4 regions of the Pseudomonas sp. BP01 genome follow, and region 2 is predicted to be linked to each of the others. Evidence: predicted binding sites of a transcription regulator. Region 2 holds the regulator's gene; each other region holds the start of a gene.
What was found. The regulator sigma-54, encoded in region 2, starts transcription at its own class of promoters, with help from an activator protein. The targets are predictions, from matches to a motif close to ANTGGCATNNANNTTGCTNT.
Positions count from the first base shown of each region.

Region 1: a site for sigma-54 is predicted at 3,010-3,029, ahead of flgB (flagellar basal body rod protein FlgB). Genes of this name have one in related genera too.
Region 3: a site for sigma-54 is predicted at 3,634-3,653, ahead of glnA (type I glutamate--ammonia ligase). Genes of this name have one in related genera too.
Region 4: a site for sigma-54 is predicted at 2,556-2,575, ahead of nirB (nitrite reductase large subunit NirB). Genes of this name have one in related genera too.

Region 1 is NZ_JAFBKA010000001.1:179,435-185,080, reverse strand. Features, by position in the region: gene flgA (flagellar basal body P-ring formation chaperone FlgA) at 68-820, opposite strand; gene JOY50_RS00805 (chemotaxis protein CheV) at 898-1,827, shown strand; gene cheR (protein-glutamate O-methyltransferase CheR) at 1,879-2,706, shown strand; gene flgB (flagellar basal body rod protein FlgB) at 3,076-3,486, shown strand; gene flgC (flagellar basal body rod protein FlgC) at 3,489-3,932, shown strand; gene flgD (flagellar hook assembly protein FlgD) at 3,945-4,646, shown strand; gene flgE (flagellar hook protein FlgE) at 4,675-5,646, shown strand, end outside.
Region 2 is NZ_JAFBKA010000010.1:43,828-49,473, reverse strand. Features, by position in the region: gene lptC (LPS export ABC transporter periplasmic protein LptC) at 1-530, shown strand, start outside; gene lptA (lipopolysaccharide transport periplasmic protein LptA) at 517-1,041, shown strand; gene lptB (LPS export ABC transporter ATP-binding protein) at 1,042-1,767, shown strand; gene JOY50_RS11130 (RNA polymerase factor sigma-54) at 1,944-3,437, shown strand; gene hpf (ribosome hibernation-promoting factor, HPF/YfiA family) at 3,517-3,825, shown strand; gene ptsN (PTS IIA-like nitrogen regulatory protein PtsN) at 3,838-4,302, shown strand; gene rapZ (RNase adapter RapZ) at 4,305-5,159, shown strand; gene JOY50_RS11110 (HPr family phosphocarrier protein) at 5,179-5,451, shown strand; gene JOY50_RS11105 (ZIP family metal transporter) at 5,610-5,646, opposite strand, start outside.
Region 3 is NZ_JAFBKA010000008.1:55,075-60,720, reverse strand. Features, by position in the region: gene typA (translational GTPase TypA) at 1-1,676, opposite strand, end outside; gene thiI (tRNA uracil 4-sulfurtransferase ThiI) at 1,805-3,259, opposite strand; gene glnA (type I glutamate--ammonia ligase) at 3,751-5,157, shown strand; gene glnL (nitrogen regulation protein NR(II)) at 5,512-5,646, shown strand, end outside.
Region 4 is NZ_JAFBKA010000051.1:3,219-8,864, forward strand. Features, by position in the region: gene JOY50_RS27805 (bifunctional nitrate reductase/sulfite reductase flavoprotein subunit alpha) at 1-2,395, shown strand, start outside; gene nirB (nitrite reductase large subunit NirB) at 2,700-5,252, shown strand; gene nirD (nitrite reductase small subunit NirD) at 5,252-5,614, shown strand.

The DNA of each region.
Region 1 (5,646 bases), on a different contig from region 2:
CGCCAACCCGTTCTCTGACACAGTTTAGGAAAAGCGGTTCCTGACTGCCAGCGCAATCTGTGGCGGGCTACATGCTCACCTCGACCTGGCCCGGGCCAGTCACCCTGGCCTTGACCACCCGTTTGGAATTCAGGTTGCGTACCCGTATCTGTTCGCTCAGGCCGCCCTTGCTCAAGGCCTCGCCCGGCATGCGCACGCTCAGGCTGCCGCTGCGGGCGATGATCACTACCTGGTCGCCCTTGCGCACCACCTCGGCCTGCTCCAGGTGCTGCGGGGTAAGCACCTGGTCGATGACCGTGGGGCGCAGCATCTTCATGCCCACCGCCTGGTCCAGTTCGGTCAGAAAACCCTGGCCAAGGGTGCCCACATCGCGCTCGCGCAGGGCCACGTCGCCTTCGCCCACCGTGTTGTCACGCTTGAGCGGGCGGGTGACCACCACCACGTCGCGGAACAACCGCACCGTGGCCGGGACAAACACCGTCCACGGCGCCGCGCTGTCGCAGCGTACCCGTACTGTCACCCGGCCAAGCGGCAGGGCGGGGCTTTCCAGCGAGGCGTCCAGCTGCTGGCTGCACAACGGCATGCGCAGGCGTGGGTCCAGCGGGTTGACCTGGATTTCATAACGGCCGGCGGTCTGGGTGGTGGCCAGGTAATCTTCGACGGTGAATTCAAGAAACCCTTGGGTGACACCGATAAGCTGTTCAGGCAAGGTGAGCGCGTCCGCTACCGTGCGAACGCCGGGCGCCAGCAGGCACAACGTGGCCAGCGAGCCAGTCAGCAGGCGCGTCAATCGTCGGAAAATTGTCGTTTTCGTATGCATGACGCTCAAAAAAGCAAAGCCCGTGCCGACTCGTAACCTGAGTTGCAACGAAAGGCTGAAAGATTAAGGAGTCTGGCATGGCGGGTGTTATGGATTCGGTCAACCAGCGCACGCAGCTGGTGGGGCAGAATCGCCTGGAATTGCTGCTGTTCCGCCTCAATGGCGAACAGCTATACGGCATCAACGTGTTCAAGGTCAGGGAAGTGCTGCAATGCCCTGCGCTGACCCTGCTGCCCAAGGCGCACCCGGTGGTGCGTGGCGTTGCCAACATTCGCGGGGCGACCATCCCGATCCTCGACTTGTCGATGGCCACCGGGATGCGCCCGCTGCAGGAAGAGACGCGCAACAGCTTCGTGATCATCACCGAGTACAACACCAAGACCCAAGGCTTCTTGGTGCACTCGGTGGAGCGCATCGTCAACATGAACTGGGAAGAGATCCACCCGCCACCCAAGGGCACCGGCCGTGACCACTACCTGACTGCGGTCACCCGGGTGGACAACCGCATGGTCGAGATCATCGATGTGGAGAAGGTGCTGGCCGAAGTGTCGCCGTCGTCCGAGTCTGTATCGGCTGGGGTGATCGATGCCGAGACGCAGGACAAGGCCGTGCTGATGCGGGTGCTGACCGTGGACGATTCGTCGGTGGCGCGCAAGCAGGTCAGCCGTTGCCTGCAGACCGTGGGGGTGGAGGTCGTGGCACTCAACGATGGCCGCCAGGCCCTGAACTACCTGCGCCAGCTGGTGGATGAGGGCAAAAAGCCTGAAGAAGAGTTCCTGATGATGATCTCGGACATTGAAATGCCGGAAATGGACGGCTATACGCTAACGGCGGAGATCCGCAGCGACCCGCGCATGCAAAAATTGCACATCTGCCTGCATACTTCGCTTTCCGGGGTGTTCAACCAGGCAATGGTCAAGAAGGTCGGCGCCGATGACTTTCTGGCCAAGTTCAAGCCGGACGACCTGGCCCAACGGGTGGTCGACCGGATCAAGGCAGCGCATTGAAGCAGCCGGGGGCAGGCCCCCGGCACCAGTGATTGAAAAGAGGCGGCAAGAGTGTCTACGGGTAATTTGGATTTCGAACAGTTCCGGGTATTCCTGGAGAAAGCCTGTGGCATCCTGCTGGGCGAAAATAAGCAGTACCTGGTTTCCAGCCGTCTCAACAAGCTGATGGAACAACAGGGCATCAAGAGCCTGGGCGAGCTGGTGCAGCGCATCCAGGCCCAGCCGCGCAGTGGTTTGCGCGAGCAGGTGGTCGATGCCATGACCACCAACGAGACCCTGTGGTTTCGCGATACCTACCCGTTCGAAGTGCTGAAGAACAAGGTGATCCCCGAGTTCATCCGCAACAACCCCGGCCAGCGCCTGCGCATGTGGTCGGCGGCTTGTTCGTCGGGGCAGGAGCCGTATTCCATCTCGATGGCCATCGACGAATTCGAGCGCAGCAACCTTGGCCAGTTGAAGATGGGCGCGCAGATCGTTGCCACCGACCTGTCCGGCACCATGCTCACCAACTGCAAGACCGGTGAGTATGACAGCCTGGCCATTGCCCGCGGCCTGTCCCAGGAACGCCTGCAGCGCTACTTCGACCCCAAGGGAGCGGGGCGCTGGGCGATCAAACCGGCGATTCGCAGCCGCGTCGAGTTCCGCTCGTTCAACCTGCTGGACAGCTATGCCAGCCTGGGCAAGTTCGACATCGTGTTCTGCCGTAACGTGCTGATCTACTTCTCGGCGCAGGTGAAGCGGGACATCCTGCTGCGCATTCACAGCACCCTTAAGCCAGGCGGCTACCTGTTCCTTGGCGCTTCGGAAGCGCTGAACGGGTTGCCGGACCATTACCAGATGGTCCAGTGCAGCCCGGGGATCATCTACCAGGCCAAGTAATCAAGAAGGCCGGCAGCGAAAACTGCCGGCCTTTTTTGTTGGCCTGCTCCGGCCTCTTCGCGGGTGAACCCGCTCCCACAGGTACCGCACCAGATTCGAAAACTGTGCAGACCCCTGTGGGAGCGGGTTCACCCGCGAAGGGGCCGGTACAGGGCAAACACTGACGTCAATTTTTTGGTTTGCCGCTTTTGCCGCCCGACAATTGCCGCTTTCGCCGCCCAGGGCGGAAGGCCTTTGCCGCTTTTCTGGCATCACCCTGACAGCACTGTGCCTCGTAGCCCCGTATTTGTGGGCTTTGCACGGGTTGGCACAGCCCTTGCTATACCTTGCTCAACGAAATTCCGGTCAACCTCCGAAGGTTTCCCCGACATGAGCATCAGCTTCGACAAGGCGCTTGGTATCCACGAAAAGGCCATGGGCTTCCGCGCCCAGCGCGCCGAAGTGCTGGCCAACAACATCGCCAACGCCGACACGCCCAATTACAAGGCGCGTGACATGGACTTCGCCTCTGTGCTGGCCGCCGAAAGCGACAAGCAGCAAAGCGGCCGTTTCGCCATGGACCGCACCAATAGCCGCCACATCGAAGCCGAAGGCCTCGCCATTGCGGGCGACGATACCCTCAAGTACCGCACGCCGCTGCAGCCGTCGATCGACCAGAACACCGTGGACGCGCAGATCGAGCAATCGAACTACACCGAAAACGCCATTGGCTTCCAGGCCAGCTTCACCTTGCTCAACAGCAAATTCAAAGGGCTGGTATCGGCCCTGCGGGGAGAATAACCATGTCCCTTTCCAGTGTCTTCAACATTGCCGGTAGCGGCATGAGCGTGCAAAACACGCGCCTGAACACCGTGGCTTCCAACATTGCCAACGCCGAAACCGTCTCGTCGAGCATCGATCAGACCTACCGCGCTCGCCACCCGGTGTTCGCCACCACCTTCCAGGATGCGCAAGCCGGCGGCAGCCAGTCGCTGTTCGAAGACCAGGGCGAAGCAGGGCAGGGCGTGCAGGTAAAAGGCATCGTCGAGGACCAGAGCACCCTGGAAGCACGCTACGAGCCAAACCACCCGGCGGCGAACAAGGACGGCTACGTCTACTACCCGAACGTCAACGTGGTCGAGGAGATGGCAGACATGATCTCTGCCAGCCGTGCGTTCCAGACCAACGCCGAGCTGATGAACACGGCCAAGAGCATGATGCAGAAAGTCCTGACCCTGGGGCAGTGATAGGAAGCCGACATGACCACTACCAACTCCACCTCTGACGTCAGCAGCGCGTACCTGACTTCGCTGCAGAAGCAGACGTCGAAAGCCGACAGCAGCACCGGCGCTGCCGGCAGCGCGCTGGGCAAGGATGCTTTCCTGCAGTTGCTGGTTACCCAGATGAAGAACCAGAACCCGCTCGACCCACAGGAAAACGGCGAGTTCGTGGCGCAGCTGGCGCAGTTCAGCAGCCTCGAGAGCATGCAGTCGCTCAATGACTCGGTGACCTACATCGCGGCAGGGCTGCAGTCCTCCCAGGCGCTGCAGGCTTCGTCACTGGTCGGGCGCAATGTGATTGTGCAGACCGACAAGGCGGTGGTCGACACCAGCAAGGATATGAAAGGCACGGTCAACCTGACGTCGTCCAGCACCGCTACTTCGGTGGGTATCTACGACAAGGACGACAAGCTGGTGCGCACCCTCGACCTGGGTACTCAGAAAGCCGGCAAGATCGACTTCACCTGGAACGGCCTGGACGACGACGGCGAAGCAGTGGCAGCAGGTACCTACAGCTTCAAGGCCACTGCCTCGATCGACGGCCAGGCCACGGCCATGACCACCAACCTGCCGGCCTCGGTCACCAGTGTGACCATGGGCACCAACGGTTCTGAGATGACACTCAACCTGGCTGGGCTGGGCAGTGTTGCGCTTTCCAAAATCCAAAGCATCGGCATCTAGGGCCTGAGCAAAACGACAGGAGTTACACATGTCTTTCAATATCGGCCTTAGCGGCCTCTATGCAGCAAACAAGGCCCTGAACGTTACCGGCAACAACATTGCCAACGTCGCCACCACCGGCTTCAAGTCGTCGCGCGCCGAGTTCGCCGACCAGTACTCCAACTCCGTTCGTGGTACCAGTGCCGGCAAGACAGTGATCGGCACAGGGGTAAAGACCGCCGCGGTTTCGCAGTTGTTCACGCCAGGCAACATCAATGCAACCGGCCAGGCGCTGGACATGGCCATCGATGGCAACGGCTTCTTCGCCCTGAACGACAACGGCTCGAAAATCTACACCCGTGCCGGGGCGTTCTACAGCGACAAGCAAGGTTATGTGGTAAATGCCGGGGGGGCCAACCTGCAAGGTTATGCAGTGGGCGAGGACGGCAAAATCATCCAGGGCGTGCTGACCAATCTGCAGATCGACACTTCCAACCTTACGCCGAAGCCGACCAGCCTCATCACGGAGAAGATCAACCTCAACTCAGCCGCAACCTCCCCGTCGATAACGCCGTTTGACCCCACCAACGCAAGTTCCTACAACTTCACGTTCAATACCCCGGTGTATGACAGCCAGGGCAATGAACACCAGATGAATCAATATTTCATCAAGGACGATGCGACCAACACCTGGTCCATGCACACCACCATCGATGGTCGCAACCCGACAGATCCGGCTTCCACCACGCCGTTGGTCAATGCGGTGCCCTTCAAGTCGGATGGTACGCTGGACAAGAATGCGCTGACTGCGGGTGATGTCGCAGGCGGTCTGAGCGTGGGTGAGGACAAGATGTTCCGGCTGAATGACTGGATCCCTGCGCAGAAAAATGCCGCCGGTGAGTGGTCCGCCAATGGCGCCATCGCTAATGCGGATGGTGTGAAGCTGGACATGCTGGGCGCTACCCAATACAACGCGTCGTCTGCAGAAATTGCCAAGTCCCAGGATGGCTTCGCCACCGGT
Region 2 (5,646 bases):
TCGCCGCCCTGGTGGCTGCGGTCGGCTACTGGAATGTCAGCCCGGAAAGCTTCCTCGACAAGCCAGTGGCCCAGGTCGACGAAAGCGCCATCGACTACTATGCGATCAACGCCCACAGCGTGCAGTTCCTGCCTGATGGCAAGCTGCAGTACGAAATGACCGCCGACAAGGTCGAGCACCTCAAGGCCAGCGAAATCACGTTGCTGACGACGCCTGACCTGCACCTGTACCGCGGCACCGAATACCCGTGGCACGTACAGAGCATCCGCGCCGAGGTCAACCCGGACGGCACCGAGGTCGAACTGATCGACAAGGTACGGATTGCCCGCACCGACGAAAAACAGCGTGAAACCATTATTACCAGCTCACGCATGACGGTGTTCCCGCAGAAGCAATATGCGCAGACCGAGCAAGCCGTTAGAATCGACGGCGCCGGTGGCACGACTACAGGCAAAGGAATGAAAGCGTATTTGAAAGAAAGCAGGATGGACCTGCTCTCTAACGTAAGAGGACAGTATGAGGCTCGTTAAAACCCTCCCCCTTTTGCTCAGCCTGAGCGCAGCACTGGGAAGCGCGAGCGCCTTCGCACTGCCAAATGACCGTGATCAGCCGATCCGCATCCAGGCCGACCAGGCCCACCTGGATGACAAGCAAGGCGTAGCCACCTACACCGGCGACGTGGTCATTACTCAGGGCTCGATGATGATCAAAGGCAACACCGTCACCATCACCCGCTCCGCTTCCGGCGACATCGATGTGGTGACTTCGGTGGGCAACCTGGCCTACTTCGAGCAGCAACAAAGCGCGGCCAAACCAGACAAGATGAAAGGCTGGGGCGTGACCATTCAGTACCAGGCGCTGAAAGACCTGGTGATTCTCACTGACCGCGCCAAGGTCGAGAGCGAAGGCAACACCACCGAAGGCGAGAAGATCGTCTACAACACCCAGACCCAGGTGGCGACCGCCGGTCGTGGTGGCAACGTGACTACACCGCGTCAGCGTATCGACATGGTGATCCAGCCCAAGAAGAAGGCCGAGTAAATGGCAACCCTCAAAGCCCAGCACCTGGCCAAGAGCTACAAGGGGCGGCAGGTCGTACGTGATGTCAGCCTGTCGATCGACAGTGGCCAGATCGTCGGCCTGCTCGGCCCCAACGGCGCCGGCAAGACCACCTGCTTCTACATGATTGTCGGGCTGGTCCAGGCCGAGCAGGGGCGCGTGCTCATCGACAACCTCGATGTCAGCCACCAGCCCATGCACGGCCGCGCCCGTGCTGGCATCGGCTACCTGCCGCAGGAAGCCTCGATCTTCCGCAAGCTGTCGGTGGCCGACAACATCATGGCCATCCTCGAGACCCGCAAGGACCTCGACCGCGACGGCCGCCGCAAGGAACTGGAAAGCCTGCTGCAGGAGTTCCACATCAGCCACATTCGCGACAACCTCGGCATGAGCCTGTCCGGTGGTGAACGCCGCCGCGTCGAGATTGCCCGCGCCCTGGCGACCGCACCCAAGTTCATCCTGCTGGACGAACCATTCGCCGGTGTCGACCCGATCTCGGTCGGCGACATCAAGCAGATCATCCACCATCTCAAGGCCAAGGGTATCGGTGTGCTGATTACCGACCACAACGTGCGCGAGACCCTGGATATCTGCGAAACCGCCTATATCGTCAATGATGGCCGGCTGATCGCCGAAGGCGACGCCGAAACCATCCTGGCCAACGACCTGGTCAAAGAAGTTTACCTGGGTCACGAGTTCCGGCTCTGACCCCGGCATGCGCCTGGAGCACTGGCAAATAGCCGTGAAACCGCGGGTAAAGTTGTTACGGTGCTCTAGGCAAACGCTACAATTTAAGGCATAAAACTTGCTTGATCTGGCGCCCAGGCGCCCTCGTGTAGTGGATGGCGCGTGCGCGCCGGCGAACAAGGTACCAAGCCCCTGCCATGAAACCATCGCTCGTCCTAAAAATGGGCCAGCAACTGACGATGACACCTCAGTTGCAACAGGCCATCCGTCTGCTCCAGCTTTCCACCCTGGACCTCCAACAGGAAATCCAGGAAGCGCTGGAGTCGAACCCGATGCTCGAACGTCAGGAAGACGGCGAGGACTTCGACAACAGCGACCCGATGGCGGACAACGCCGAGAACAAGCCGGCAGCCGAAGCCCAGGACAACAGCTTCCAGGAAAGCACCGTCAGTGCCGACAACCTGGAAGACGGTGAGTGGGGCGAGCGCATCCCCAACGAGCTTCCGGTCGACACCGCCTGGGAAGACATCTACCAGACCAGCGCCAGCAGCCTGCCGAGCAACGATGACGACGAGTGGGACTTCACCACCCGCACATCGGCCGGCGAAAGCCTGCAAAGCCACTTGCTGTGGCAACTGAACCTGGCGCCGATGTCCGACACCGACCGCCTGATCGCCGTTACCCTCATCGACAGCATCAACGGCCAGGGCTACCTGGAAGACACCCTTGAGGAAATCTGCGCCGGTTTCGACCCGGAGCTGGATATCGAGCTGGACGAGGTCGAAGCGGTGCTGCACCGCATCCAGCAGTTCGAACCGGCCGGCGTCGGCGCCCGCAACCTGGGTGAATGCCTGCTGCTGCAACTGCGCCAGCTACCTGCCAATACCCCGTGGATGACCGAAGCCAAGCGCCTGGTCACCGATTTCATCGACCTGCTCGGCAGCCGTGACTACACCCAGCTGATGCGGCGCATGAAAATCAAGGAAGACGAGCTGCGCCAGGTCATCGAGCTGGTACAAAGCCTCAACCCGCGCCCAGGTTCGCAGATCGAGTCCAGCGAGCCAGAGTACGTGGTGCCCGACGTCATCGTGCGCAAAGACAGCGACCGCTGGCTGGTGGAGCTGAACCAGGAAGCCATCCCGCGCCTGCGGGTCAACCCGCAATACGCAGGCTTTGTGCGCCGCGCCGACACCAGTGCCGACAACACCTTCATGCGCAACCAGTTGCAGGAAGCGCGCTGGTTCATCAAGAGCCTGCAAAGCCGCAACGAAACGCTGATGAAGGTTGCCACGCAGATCGTCGAGCACCAGCGCGGTTTCCTCGACCATGGTGACGAGGCGATGAAACCGCTGGTGCTGCACGACATCGCCGAGGCGGTAGGTATGCACGAGTCGACCATCTCTCGGGTTACCACGCAGAAATACATGCATACACCGCGTGGCATCTACGAACTGAAATACTTTTTCTCCAGCCACGTCAGCACCTCCGAAGGCGGAGAATGCTCGTCCACGGCGATCCGCGCGATCATCAAGAAACTTGTTGCAGCGGAAAATCAGAAAAAGCCATTGAGTGACAGCAAGATCGCTGGTTTACTGGAGGCACAAGGCATCCAGGTAGCCCGTCGCACCGTCGCCAAGTACCGCGAGTCCCTCGGCATCGCACCGTCGAGCGAGCGCAAGCGACTGATGTAGCCCCTGAGATGTGCCACAGCGTTTGTGGGGCAGGTGCAAGACCTGCCTCTTTATGCACGGGCAATAAAGGAGAAGCTGTATGCAAGTCAATATCAGTGGACAGCATGTAGAAGTCACCCAGCCACTGCGCGATTACGTGCTTGAAAAGCTCGCCCGCGTGGAAAGTCACTTCGACAAGATCACCAACGTGCAGGTCATCATGAAAGTCGAGAAGCTGCAGCAGAAGGTCGAAGCGACCCTGCAGATTCCTGGCGGTGAAGTGGTTGCCAATGCCGAAGACCAAGACATGTATGCAGCAATCGACGCCTTGGCCGACAAGCTCGACCGCCAACTGAAAAAACACAAGGAAAAACAGCAAAGCCTGCTGCAAGGTGCAGCTGCCCGCTGATCCCCCTCATCCATGATCCGACTTGAAACCATCCTGACCCCCGGCCGTTCCCTCGTGAACGTGCCGGGCGGCAGTAAGAAGCGCGCCCTTGAAAAGGTCGCCACCGTCATCGCCGAACAAGTGCCAGAGCTGGAGATGCAAGACGTCTTCGAAAAACTGGTCGCCCGGGAAAAACTCGGCTCGACCGGTTTCGGCAATGGCATCGCCATCCCCCACTGCCGGCTTGAAGGATGTTCCGCCCCGGTCAGCGCCCTGCTGCACCTCGAAGCCCCTATCGATTACGACGCCATCGATGGCGCGCCTGTGGACCTGCTGTTCGTCCTGCTGGTGCCTGAAGCTGCCACCGATGCGCATCTGGAACTGCTGCGCCAGATTGCCAGCATGCTCGATCGCAAGGAGGTTCGTGATCGCTTGCGTGCCGCCAGCAGTAACGAGGCCCTGTTCCAGGTTGTCCTGGACGTACAGAACGAGCACTGAACATGCGCCTGATCATTGTCAGCGGCCGGTCCGGCTCCGGCAAGAGCACCGCCCTCGATGTCCTGGAAGACAACGGTTTCTATTGCATTGACAACCTGCCCGCCGGGCTGCTGCCGGAGCTGGCGGAAGAGGCGCTGATCAACACCGAACTGCTGCAACCGAAGGTTGCCGTGTCGATTGACGCACGTAACCTGCCCAGCCACCTGACGCGCTTCCCCGAATTGCTCGAAGAAGCCCGCGCGCGCAACATCCAGTGCGATGTGCTGTTCCTGGATGCCGACGAAGACATGCTGCTCAAGCGCTTCTCGGAAACCCGCCGACGCCACCCACTGACCAATGCCAACCGCTCGCTGGCCGAAGCGATTCGCGTCGAGAGTGAGCTTTTGGGCCCGATCGCCGACCTGGCCGACCTGAAGATCGACACCACCAACCTGAACCTGTATCAGCTGCGTGATTCGATCAAGCTGCGTCTGCTTAACCAACCCGAGCCTGGCACTGCGTTCCTGGTCGAGTCCTTCGGTTTCAAGCGCGGCATGCCGGTGGATGCGGACCTGGTGTTCGATGTGCGCTGCTTGCCCAACCCTTACTGGAAGGCCGAGCTGCGCGAGCACTCCGGCCTCGAACAGCCGGTAATCGACTACCTGGGCGCACAACCGGATGTCGAAGACATGTTCAACGACATTTCCAGCTACCTGCTCAAGTGGCTGCCCCGCTTCGCCGCCAGCAACCGCGCCTACGTCACCATTGCCATCGGCTGCACCGGCGGCCACCACCGCTCGGTGTACATCACCGAGCGCCTTGGCCAGTTGCTGCAGCAATCCCTGAAAAACGTCCAGGTCCGCCACCGCGACCTCTAGCCCAAGGATCCGCCCCACGATGCCCGCCCGCGAAATCACCATTATCAACAAGCTGGGCCTGCATGCCCGGGCGGCAGCCAAGTTCGTCGGCGTGGCGGGCCGCTTCCCCTGCCAGGTGCGCGTTGGCCGTGCGCCAGACAAGCTGGTGGATGGCAAGAGCATCATGGCGGTGATGATGCTGGCGGCCGGCAAAGGCACCCAGGTGCACCTGCATACCGAAGGCGAGCAGGACAACGACGCCATGGATGCGCTGGTCGAGCTGATCAACAACTTCTTCGACGAAGGCGAATAAAAGCCAGCACGATCCTTGTTGGAGCGGCCTTGTGTCGCGAGAGGGCTGCAAAGCAGCCCCAGGATTTGAGCAACAATGCACAAGTTGCCGGGGCCGCTTTGCGGCCCTATCGCGACACAAGGCCGCTCCCACAGGGAACACGCAAACCTGATAATGAATCAGGACATCGCTGTATCCATCACCATCATCAGGCAG
Region 3 (5,646 bases), on a different contig from region 2:
GGAACCAGGGCGATGACTTCGTCTTTACCCGAAGCACGCATGTTGTCGAGCTTCTTGCCCTTGGTAGGGTTGACGCCCAGGTCGTTGTCGCGGCTGTTCTGACCGATGATCTGACCGTTGTAGATCTCTTGACCGTGCTCTACAAACAGCTTGCCACGCGCCTGCAGGGTTTCCAGCGAGTAGGTCAGCGCCTTGCCGGTTTCGACCGAAACCAGTACGCCGTTCTGACGGCCGGACATGTGGCCGGACTTCACCGCGTCGTAGCGGTCGAAGATCGAGGTCAGGATGCCTGCACCGTTGGTCAGGGTCAGGAACTGGTTACGGAAACCGATCAGACCACGCGCCGGGATGTTGTATTCCAGGCGTACACGGCCCTTGCCATCCGGGACCATGTTGGTCAGGTCGCCTTTACGCAGACCCATTTCTTCCATCACCTTGCCCTGGGATTCTTCAGGGATGTCGATGGTGACGTTTTCGAACGGCTCTTGCTTGACGCCGTCTACTTCGCGAATGATTACTTCCGGGCGGCCCAGGGCCAGCTCGAAGCCTTCGCGACGCATGGTTTCGATCAGTACCGACAGGTGCAGCTCGCCACGGCCCGAGACCTTGAACTTGTCTGGGGAATCGGTTTCTTCAACGCGCAGGGCTACGTTGTACAGCAGCTCTTTGTCCAGACGGTCCTTGATGTTACGGCTGGTGACGAACTTGCCTTCCTTGCCGCAGAACGGCGAGTCGTTGACCTGGAAGGTCATCGAAACGGTAGGCTCGTCAACGGTCAGCGGCTTCATCGCCTCAACGGCAGTCGGGTCGCACAGGGTGTCGGAGATGAACAGCTCGTCGAAACCGCTGATGCAGACGATGTCGCCAGCCTGGGCTTCTTCAACGTCGACGCGGTGCAGGCCGTGGTGGCCCATCAGCTTGAGGATACGGCCGTTACGCTTCTTGCCGTCAGCGTCGATGGCAACAACCGGGGTGTTCGGCTTGATGCGACCACGGGCAATACGGCCAACGCCGATAACACCCAGGAAGCTGTTGTAGTCCAGTGCAGAGATCTGCATCTGGAACGGGCCGTCACGGTCAACAGCTGGTGCTGGAACGTGGTCGATGACAGCCTGGTACAGGGCAGTCATGTCTTCGCCCATTTCGGTGTGGTCCAGACCGGCAATGCCGTTCAGGGCCGAGGCGTAGACCACTTTGAAGTCCAGCTGCTCGTCGGTAGCGCCGAGGTTGTCGAACAGGTCGAAGATCTGGTCCAGAACCCAGTCAGGACGCGCGCCCGGACGGTCAACCTTGTTGATCACGACGATTGGCTTCAGGCCGGCTTCGAAGGCCTTCTTGGTCACGAAGCGGGTTTGCGGCATAGGGCCGTCTTGAGCGTCGACCAGCAGCAGCACGGAGTCGACCATCGACATTACACGCTCAACCTCGCCACCGAAGTCGGCGTGGCCGGGGGTGTCGACGATGTTGATGTGGTAGCCGTTCCAGTTGATGGCGGTGTTTTTCGCCAGAATGGTAATACCGCGCTCTTTTTCCTGGTCGTTGGAGTCCATGACGCGCTCGTCGTTGAGCTCGTTACGCTCCAAAGTGCCGGACTGACGCAGGAGTTTGTCGACCAGGGTGGTTTTACCATGGTCAACGTGGGCGATGATGGCGATGTTACGCAGATTTTCGATCACAAGTGTATCTCGATCAGAGGATTCGGTTGCCGCCCAGTGTAGGCGGCCAATATGTACTGTTTAAGGCTCAGCGGGCCCGGCGGTCGGGAGGGCGATGGCGGATACTGCCGCCATACAGCCCCGGCGTCTTATGTCGGACGATAAACACGCACATTGGCATGTCCCTCACTGAGCAGATGGTGTGCGTGCAAACGGCTCATCACACCCTTGTCGCAATACAGCAAGTACTGGCGCGTCGGGTCCAGATGCTTGAACTTGCTGTTGATGGCATAGAACGGCATGGCCTGGACTTCGATACCTTCCAGCACCAGGGGTTCGTCTTCCTGGGCATCGGGGTGACGAATGTCGATGACGATCTGGCCCGAGAGTGCCTCGGCCACTTCCTCGATTTCGACATCCTTGCCCAGTTCGTCGATCACATGGTCGATGGAGATCAGCTTGGCGCGCTCCAGGGCGCGCTCCAGCACGGCCATGTCGAACTGCTTTTCTTCATGCTCCATGCGGTGGCGCTTGGCGTGAGTGGTCGGGTTCACCGAAATCACGCCGCAGTATTCTGGCATGTGCTTGGCGAAGTCGGCGGTGCCGATTTCGTTGGCCTGGTCGATGATGTCCTGCTTGTGGCTGGCCAGCAAAGGGCGCAGCACCAGCTTGTCGGTGGCCGAGTCGATGATCGACAGGTTCGGCAGGGTCTGGCTAGACACCTGGGAAATGGCCTCGCCAGTTACCAGGGCGTCGATTTCCAGGCGGTCAGCCATGTGCGCGGCACCGCGCAGCATCATGCGCTTGAGGGTGACGCCCATGTAGCTGTTGTCGACCTTGTTGAGGATCTCGCCGACCACTTCTTCGAACGGCACGCTGATGAACAGCACGCGCTGGCTGCTGCCGTACTTTTTCCACAGGTAGTGGGCGACTTCCATCACGCCCAGCTCGTGGGCACGGCCGCCGAGGTTGAAGAAGCAGAAGTGGGTCATCAGGCCACGGCGCATCATCTGGTAGGCCGCCACGGTGGAGTCGAAGCCACCGGACATCAGCACCAGGGTCTGCTCCAGGGCGCCCAGCGGATAGCCGCCGATGCCCTGGTGCTGGTTGTGGATGACGTACAGGCGCTGGTTGCGGATTTCGATGCGTACCAGCACTTCAGGCTTTTTCAGCTCGATGCCGGCCGCGCCACACTGTTGGCGCAGCTGGCTGCCGACGTAACGGTCGACGTCCATGGAGGTGAAGTCATGGTGGCCGCCGCGCTTGCAGCGCACGGCAAAATGCTTGCCGGCCAGCAGGTGGCCGAAGTGCTGCTTGCACTTGGCAACGATGTCGTCGAAGTCACCCAGCGGGTATTCCTCAACCTGCAGGAAGTGGGTGATACCCGGTGTGCAGGTGAGGCGTTCGATGATCTCGCGCTGGACCTTTTCGTCCTCGATGCGGGTAACCACTTCGAGATTGTCCCAGACACCATCGACCGCGAGCTCAGGATCGAGGTCCTTGAGCACGTTGCGGATGTTCTTGGCGAGCTGGCGGATGAAGCGCTTGCGCACCGGCCGGCTCTTGATGGTGATTTCTGGGAAGACTTTGACGATAAGTTTCATTGGTTAACAGCGCGCGCAGGGCCTGCCGAAAATGTGGGGCGCGAATTATAGCGGAAACTGCTCAGGATTTGACCAACTTTTGATCAGAAGCTTTGAGATAAATGCAAGGCTGCGTTTTTGTGGCGCCTGTTCCGGCCCTTTCGCGGGTAAACCCGCTCCTACAGGGGTTTGCACAGTCCTCGAAATCCGTGCGGTCCCTGTGGGAGCGGGTTTACCCGCGAAGAGGCCCTCGAAAAAGGCACAAGACTCACCAGGCGCACCATAATAGTGCGCACCCACCAAAAACCGCATCGTAAGGGTGCACTTTTCCCCGCCAACCCCCGGCTAAATGCCCGCAAACGCCTGCTTTTATCCCACCCTCGCCATTTTCGGGCACTGGCATGCAATTTGCTCCCTTGTGAGGCAGGTAAGCTTGGCCGACTATCCGCGCCCGGCAACACCCTTTTTCCAGGGCAGCGGCCCACCGCGCTCTAGACCATCCGGAGGACAACATGTCGAAGTCGGTTCAACTCATCAAAGATCATGACGTCAAGTGGATTGATCTGCGTTTCACGGACACCAAAGGCATTCAACACCACGTGACCATGCCGTCGCGTGATGCGCTGGACGAAGACTTCTTCGAAGTGGGCAAGATGTTCGACGGCTCCTCCATCGCTGGCTGGAAAGGCATCGAAGCTTCCGACATGATCCTGATGCCGGTTGACGATACTGCCGTGCTGGACCCTTTCACCGAAGAACCTACCCTGATCATCACCTGCGACATCGTCGACCCGTCGAGCATGCAGGGCTACGATCGCGACCCACGTGCGATCGCCAAACGCGCCGAAGAGTACCTGAAGAGCACCGGCATCGGTGACACCGTATTCGCAGGCCCGGAGCCAGAGTTCTTCATCTTCGACGAAGTGAAGTTCCACTCGGACATCTCCGGTTCGATGTTCAAGATCTTCTCCGAGCAAGGCTCGTGGATGACCGGCGCTGACGTGGAAGGCGGCAACAAAGGCCACCGTCCAGGCGTGAAAGGCGGCTACTTCCCGGTTCCGCCGTTCGACCACGACCACGAAATCCGTACTGCCATGTGCAACGCGCTGGAAGAAATGGGCCAGACCGTTGAAGTTCACCACCACGAAGTGGCGACTGCCGGCCAGAACGAAATCGGCGTCAAGTTCAACACCTTGGTGAAAAAGGCTGACGAAGTACAGGCCCTGAAATACGTCGTGCACAACGTTGCCGACGCTTACGGCCGTACCGCCACCTTCATGCCGAAGCCACTGTACGGCGACAACGGCTCGGGCATGCACGTGCACATGTCGATCTGGAAAGACGGCAAGAACACCTTCTCGGGTGAAGGCTATGCCGGCCTGTCCGACACTGCCCTGTACTTCATCGGCGGTATCATCAAGCACGGTAAGGCCCTGAACGGCTTCACCAACCCGTCGACCAACTCCTACAAGCGTCTGGTCCCAGGCTTCGAAGCCCCGGTAATGCTGGCCTACTCGGCTCGCAACCGTTCCGCCTCGATCCGTATTCCTTACGTCGGCAGCCCGAAAGCCCGCCGTATCGAAGCACGCTTCCCGGACCCATCGGCCAACCCGTACCTGGCCTTCGCGGCCCTGCTGATGGCTGGCCTGGACGGCATCCAGAACAAGATCCACCCAGGCGATGCTGCCGACAAGAACCTGTACGACCTGCCACCAGAAGAGGCCAAGGACATTCCGCAAGTGTGCGGCAGCCTGAAAGAAGCCCTGGAAGAGCTGGACAAAGGCCGTGCGTTCCTGACCAAGGGCGGCGTGTTCTCCGACGACTTCATCGATGCCTTCATCGAGCTGAAGAGCGAAGAAGAGATCAAGGTCCGCACCTTCGTGCACCCGCTGGAATACGAGCTGTACTACAGCTGCTGATCTGATCGGCGCCTCGCGCCGGTGAAATGATCAAGACGGCCTCCCTCGGGAGGCCGTTTTCGTTAGCGCCCACGCAGAACCCTCGCCACCCACGCTATGCTCTATCTTGGTGCAAGATTGAGTGCAATGCCCCGATTTGCTCCCCAATCTGGTTCAAATTAAACGTTTCATCAAGACTTTCTGATCCGAATTTGCGCAGATCCAGGCCTTTATCGGCAAATCCCGCTTCTTTTCGGAGCTTTGGTTTGTTTCTTGCATTTTTCTGTGGAGAGACTGGCATCAGCAGATGCACCCCGAGCCCGGCCCTGGCCAAAGAAGTGCCAGGCAAGCGCCAAAAGAGGTCAACGACGCCTTATGACCATCAGCGATGCGCAGCACCGTCTGCTTCTGGACAACCTGACCACCGCCACGTTGCTGCTCAACGCCGAGCTGCGCCTGGAGTACATGAACCCGGCCGCGGAAATGCTACTGGCCGTCAGTGGTCAACGT
Region 4 (5,646 bases), on a different contig from region 2:
CCGCAGCCCATTGCGCTACCTGAACGACGGTAGCAGCCAGGCGCTGCTGCACGATGCCCAGGGCGACCGCCCGACGCTGGCCTTCGCCACCGCCAGTGGCAAGGCCCGTTTCTTTGCCCGGCCCTGGTTGCCGGCAGCAGAGTTGCCGGATGGCGACTACCCCCTGGTGCTGAACACCGGCCGCGTGCAGCACCAGTGGCACACCCTGACCAAGACCGGCAAGGTGCCGGCGCTGAACAAGCTGGAGCCCGGCCCCTTCGTCGAGGTCCACCCGGACGACGCGGCACGCCTGGGTCTTGCTGAAAAAGACCAGGTCGCCATCCGCTCACGGCGCGGGCAAGCCGTGCTACCGGTGCGAATCAGCGACCGGGTCATGCCAGGCAATTGCTTTGCGCCATTTCACTGGAACGACCTGGTTGGCGAGCAACTGGCAATCAATGCGGTCACCTGCGATGCCGTCGACCCGCTGTCGCTGCAACCCGCTTTCAAACACTGCGCCGTGGCCCTGCAACGGGTCGCAGGCGAGCGTATCGACGCCCTTGACCTGAACGCTGCCATTTCGGAGCCAGCCAGCATGCCCACTGCCACCCTGTCCCGTCTGCTTGGCCTGGACACCCTGCCAGCCCCGGTGCTGGCAGAAGAAGAGCGCCATTACCTGCAAGGTTTCGTGCTGGGCCTGGACCAGGCACGTGCAGAGGGTGTGCCCCGCCTGCCGGCCAGTGCGCCACTGGCGGCCAACCGCCGGCTGTTTATCGACGGCTTGCTGGCCGGGCTATTCGCCCAGCCTGCAACACTGCCCGCTGCGGCGCTGGTGGCGCCACGGCATCAAGTGCTGTGGGCCTCGCAGACCGGCAACGGCGAGCTGCTGGCCGAGCGCTGTGCCGAACACCTGCGCGGTGCCGGCCTCGACGTGCAGCTCAGTTGCATGGACGCGGTCAGCCCAAGCCAGCTGCAGGGTGCTGCCAGCGTGGTGTTGATCGCCAGCACTTTTGGCGATGGCGACGCGCCCGACAGCGCGGCGGCGTTCTGGCAGGCCTTGCAGGGCGAGGAGGGCGCCTGCTGTGCTGAGGTGCCCTATGCCGTGCTGGCCTTGGGCGACTCCAGTTACGACCAGTTCTGCGGCTTTGGCCGCAAGCTCGACCAGCGCCTGGCCGAACTGGGTGGGCGTCGCCTGCTGCAACGGGTGGATTGCGAGCCAGACTTTGATCAAGCGTTCGCTGGCTGGCTCGCAGCGTTGCTGCCCTCGCTGGGCAGTGCCGCTGCGCCACCGCCGGCCAGCGCACTTGCACCCATGGCGGCCTACAGCAAACAGCAACCCTGGGCCGCCGCCTTGCTGGAAAACCACCTGCTCAACAGCCCCGGTGCCAGCAAGGAAACACGCCAACTGGTGTTCGACCTGAGCGGTAGCGGCTTCAGCTATGCCGCCGGTGATGCCCTGGGCGTGTGGCCGCGCAACTGCCCGGCCCTGGTCGACGAACTGCTGGCGCTGATGCAGCTCGATGGCCAGGCCATGGTCGAGCTCAAGGGCCAGCCGGCCATGCCACTGGCCGAAGCCCTGCAAACGCACCTGGAGATCGCCAAGGTCACCGCGCAGCAACTGCAGGCCTTCGCTGGCAATGCACCGGACCTGCAGCGTCTGCTGCAGCCCGAGTGCAAGGCCGAGCTGCAGGACTGGCTGTGGGGCCGGCAGTTGGTCGATGTGCTGCGCGCCTTCCCCCAACAGCTACCGCTGGCCAGCTGGCTGGACCTGCTCAAGCCCTTGCAGCCGCGTCTTTACTCGATCAGCTCCAGCCCATTGGCGCATCCGGGCCAGGTCCACCTGACCGTCTCCACCGTGCGGTACGGCGAGCGCAAGGGCGTGTGTTCGGCCTTCCTCGCCGACCGCGCGCAAGCGGTGAAGGTGGCTATCTTCCCGCAGGTGTCGAAGCACTTCCGGCTGCCCGAAGACGACAGCGTGCCGGTGATCATGGTTGGCCCGGGTACCGGCATTGCGCCGTTCCGGGCGTTTCTTGAGGAGCGGGAGGTGCGGGGGGCGAAAGGGGGTAACTGGCTGTTCTTTGGCGAGCAGTACGCCGCTACCGACTTCTACTACCGGGAACAATTGCAGGCTTGGGAGGCAGCAGGGCACTTGCGGCTGCACACGGCGTTCTCGCGGGACCAGGCGCAGAAGGTCTATGTGCAGCAGCGCATGCTCGAGCAGGGCGCGCAGTTGTGGCAATGGCTTGAGGCGGGGGCGTATTTCTATGTGTGTGGGGATGCGCAGCGCATGGCCAAGGATGTGGATGCGGCGTTGCGCACGGTCGTGGCTGAGCACGGCGGGATGGATGCAGCGGCGGCGGCTGCCTATGTCGAAGGGTTGAGCAAGGCCAAGCGCTATCGGCGGGATGTGTACTGAAGTGCACCGGGATGGGGAGTGATGCACTTGGAATGTGCAATTGCTGTGCTGGCCCTATCGCCGGCAAGCCAGCTCCCACAGGTATCTTGCAAACCTCGAAACCTGTGGCGGCCCTTGTGGGAGCTGGCTTGCCGGCGATAGGGCCAGCACAGGAAAAAGGATTGGCACAGTCCCTGCTTTACCTCCAATACAACAAGCCCCACTGATCAACGGCGATCAACCCGGGGGCACACCGTGATGAATACAGGCAAAGGCGCCTGGAGCTTCGGCTCCAGGCGCTTTTTTTTTGATCGAGGATCGGCTTATGAAGGCAACAGCGAGCAGCGGGCAACGAGAGCGACTGGTCATCGTCGGCAACGGCATGGTCGGCCACCACTGCGTCGAACAACTGGTCAGCCGCGGCGCCCTGCAGCGCTTCGAAGTGCGGGTGTTCGGCGAAGAGCGCCAACGCGCCTACGACCGCGTTCACCTGTCCGAATACTTCGGCGGCAGTTGTGCCGAGACCCTGGCCCTGTGCGACCACGACTTCTACAACGCCAACGGCGTGCACCTGCACCTCGGTGAGGCCGTGCTGGAAATCGACCGTGAGCGCTGCGAAGTAGTCACCGCCGAGGGGCGCTACGGCTACGACCAACTGGTCCTGGCCACTGGCTCATACCCGTTCGTGCCGCCGATCGAAGGCTCCAGCGGCAATGCCCGTCTGGTCTACCGCACCCTTGATGACCTCGATGGCATTCGCGCTGCCGCAGCCGGTGCCCGCCGTGGCGTGGTGGTCGGTGGTGGCCTGCTCGGCCTGGAGGCCGCCAACGCGCTCAAATCGCTGGGCCTGGAAGCCCACGTGGTGGAATTTGCCCCACGGCTGATGCCGGTTCAGCTGGACGGCGAGGGCGGTGCCGCGCTCAAGGCACAGATTGAAGCGCTGGGCGTTGGCGTGCACTTGTCGCGTGCCACCCAGTCGATCAGCGGCGGTGAAACCTACCGCTACCGCATGAACTTCGACGGTGGCGAGCACCTGGAAGCCGACCTGATCGTGTTCTCCGCCGGTATTCGCCCGCAGGATGCCTTGGGCCGTGGCTGCGGCCTGGACATCGCCGCCCGCGGTGGCGTGGTGATCGACAACCACTGCCGCAGCAGCGACCCGCGCATCTTTGCCATCGGCGAGTGCGCTTCGTGGAACGGTAGCGTGTTCGGCTTGGTCGCCCCGGGTTACAGCATGGCGCGCAACCTGGCGGCGTTGCTGATGGGGGAAGCGGCGGTGGCGTTTACCGGCGCCGACATGTCGACCAAGCTCAAGTTGCTGGGCGTGGATGTCGGTTCGATCGGCGATGCCCATGGCGCCACCCCTGGTTCACGCAGCTACCGCTTTATCGACGAAGCCAACAGCGCGTACCGCCGGCTGGTGGTAGACGCCAGCGGCAAGCACGTGCTGGGCGCGGTGCTGGTCGGCGACAACAGCTACTACGACACCCTGCTGCAATACGCCCAGAATGGCATCGCCCTGCCAGCCGACCCGGCAGCGCTAATTCTGCCGCAAGGCGGTGGTGCACCGGCCCTTGGCGCCGATGCGCTGCCGGACAGCGCAACCATCTGCTCGTGCCACAACGTCAGCAAGGGTGCGGTGTGCGCCGCCATCGACAGCGGTTGCAGCGACCTTGCTTCGGTCAAGGGCTGCACCAAGGCCGGCACCGGCTGCGGTGGTTGCGCGGCCTTGCTCAAGCAGGTGTTCGAGCACGAGCTGACCGCCCGCGGCGTGGCGGTGGACAAAAGCCTGTGCGAGCACTTCGCCTACACCCGCCAGGAACTGTACGGGCTGGTGCGGGTGGAGGGCATCCGCACCTACAGCGAGCTGCTCGAACGCCACGGCAAGGGCCACGTTGGCTGTGACATCTGCAAGCCGGCGGTGGGCAACATCCTCGCCTCGTGCTGGAACCAGCCGATCATGGACCCGGCGCTGGTGCCGCTGCAGGACACCAACGACACCTTCATGGCCAACATGCAGAAGAACGGCACCTACTCGGTGGTGCCGCGCATTCCGGGGGGGGAAATCACCCCCGACAAGCTCATCGTCATCGGCCAGGTGGCCAAGAAGTACGACCTGTACACCAAGATCACCGGCGGCCAGCGCATCGACCTGTTCGGCGCCCAGCTGCACGAGCTGCCGCTGATCTGGGGCGAGCTGATCGAAGCCGGCTTCGAAACCGGCCACGCCTACGGCAAGTCGACCCGCACGGTGAAATCCTGCGTGGGCAGCACCTGGTGCCGTTACGGCGTGCAAGACAGCGTCGCCATGGCCCTGCGCCTGGAAGACCGCTACAAGGGCCTGCGCAGCCCGCACAAACTCAAGTTCGCGGTATCGGGCTGCACCCGTGAATGCGCCGAGGCGCAGAGCAAGGACATCGGCGTGATCGCCACCGACAAGGGCTGGAACCTGTACGTGTGCGGCAACGGCGGCATGCGCCCCCGGCATGCCGAGCTGTTCGCCACCGACCTGGACGACGAAACCCTGGTGCGCCTGATCGACCGCGTACTGATGTTCTACATCCGTACGGCCGACAAGTTGCAGCGCACCTCGGTGTGGCGCGAGAACCTGGAAGGCGGCCTGGACTACCTGAAACAGGTCGTGATCGACGATAGCCTGGGGCTCGCCAGCGAGCTGGAAAGCCAGATGCAGCATGTGGTCGACCAGTATGAATGCGAATGGGCCAACGCCCTCAACGACCCCGAGAAGCTCAAGCGTTTCCGTACCTTTGTCAACGATCGCCGCGCTGACCCGGACGTGCACTTCGTGCGTGAACGCGAACAACGCCGGCCAGCGGCGCCGCTGCACCTGATCCCTACTGTCGAGGAGGCTGTCTGATGAACCTGTCCAATGCTGCTGTGAAAACCTGTGAAAACTGGCAGGCGGTGTGCCAGGCGCAAGACCTGGTGGCTGACTCCGGGGTGGTGGTGTGGCTCGACGGGGCCCAGGTGGCGCTGTTCTACCTGCCGGGGCAGGCGCAGCCGCTGTACGCGGTGGACAACCGCGACCCGCGTTCCGGTGCCAACATCATCGGCCGCGGGCTGGTGGGCAGCGTGCAAGGTGAGTTGGTGGTGGCAGCGCCGCTCTACAAGCAGCACTTCAGCCTGCTGAGTGGGGAGTGCCTGGAGGATGCCGGGCAGAGGTTGCGGGTGTGGCCGGTGCGGTTGAAGGGGGAGGCCGTGGAGCTGTCTGTGGCCTGATCACCATTGGTTGGCTGCCCCCACTTCGCGGG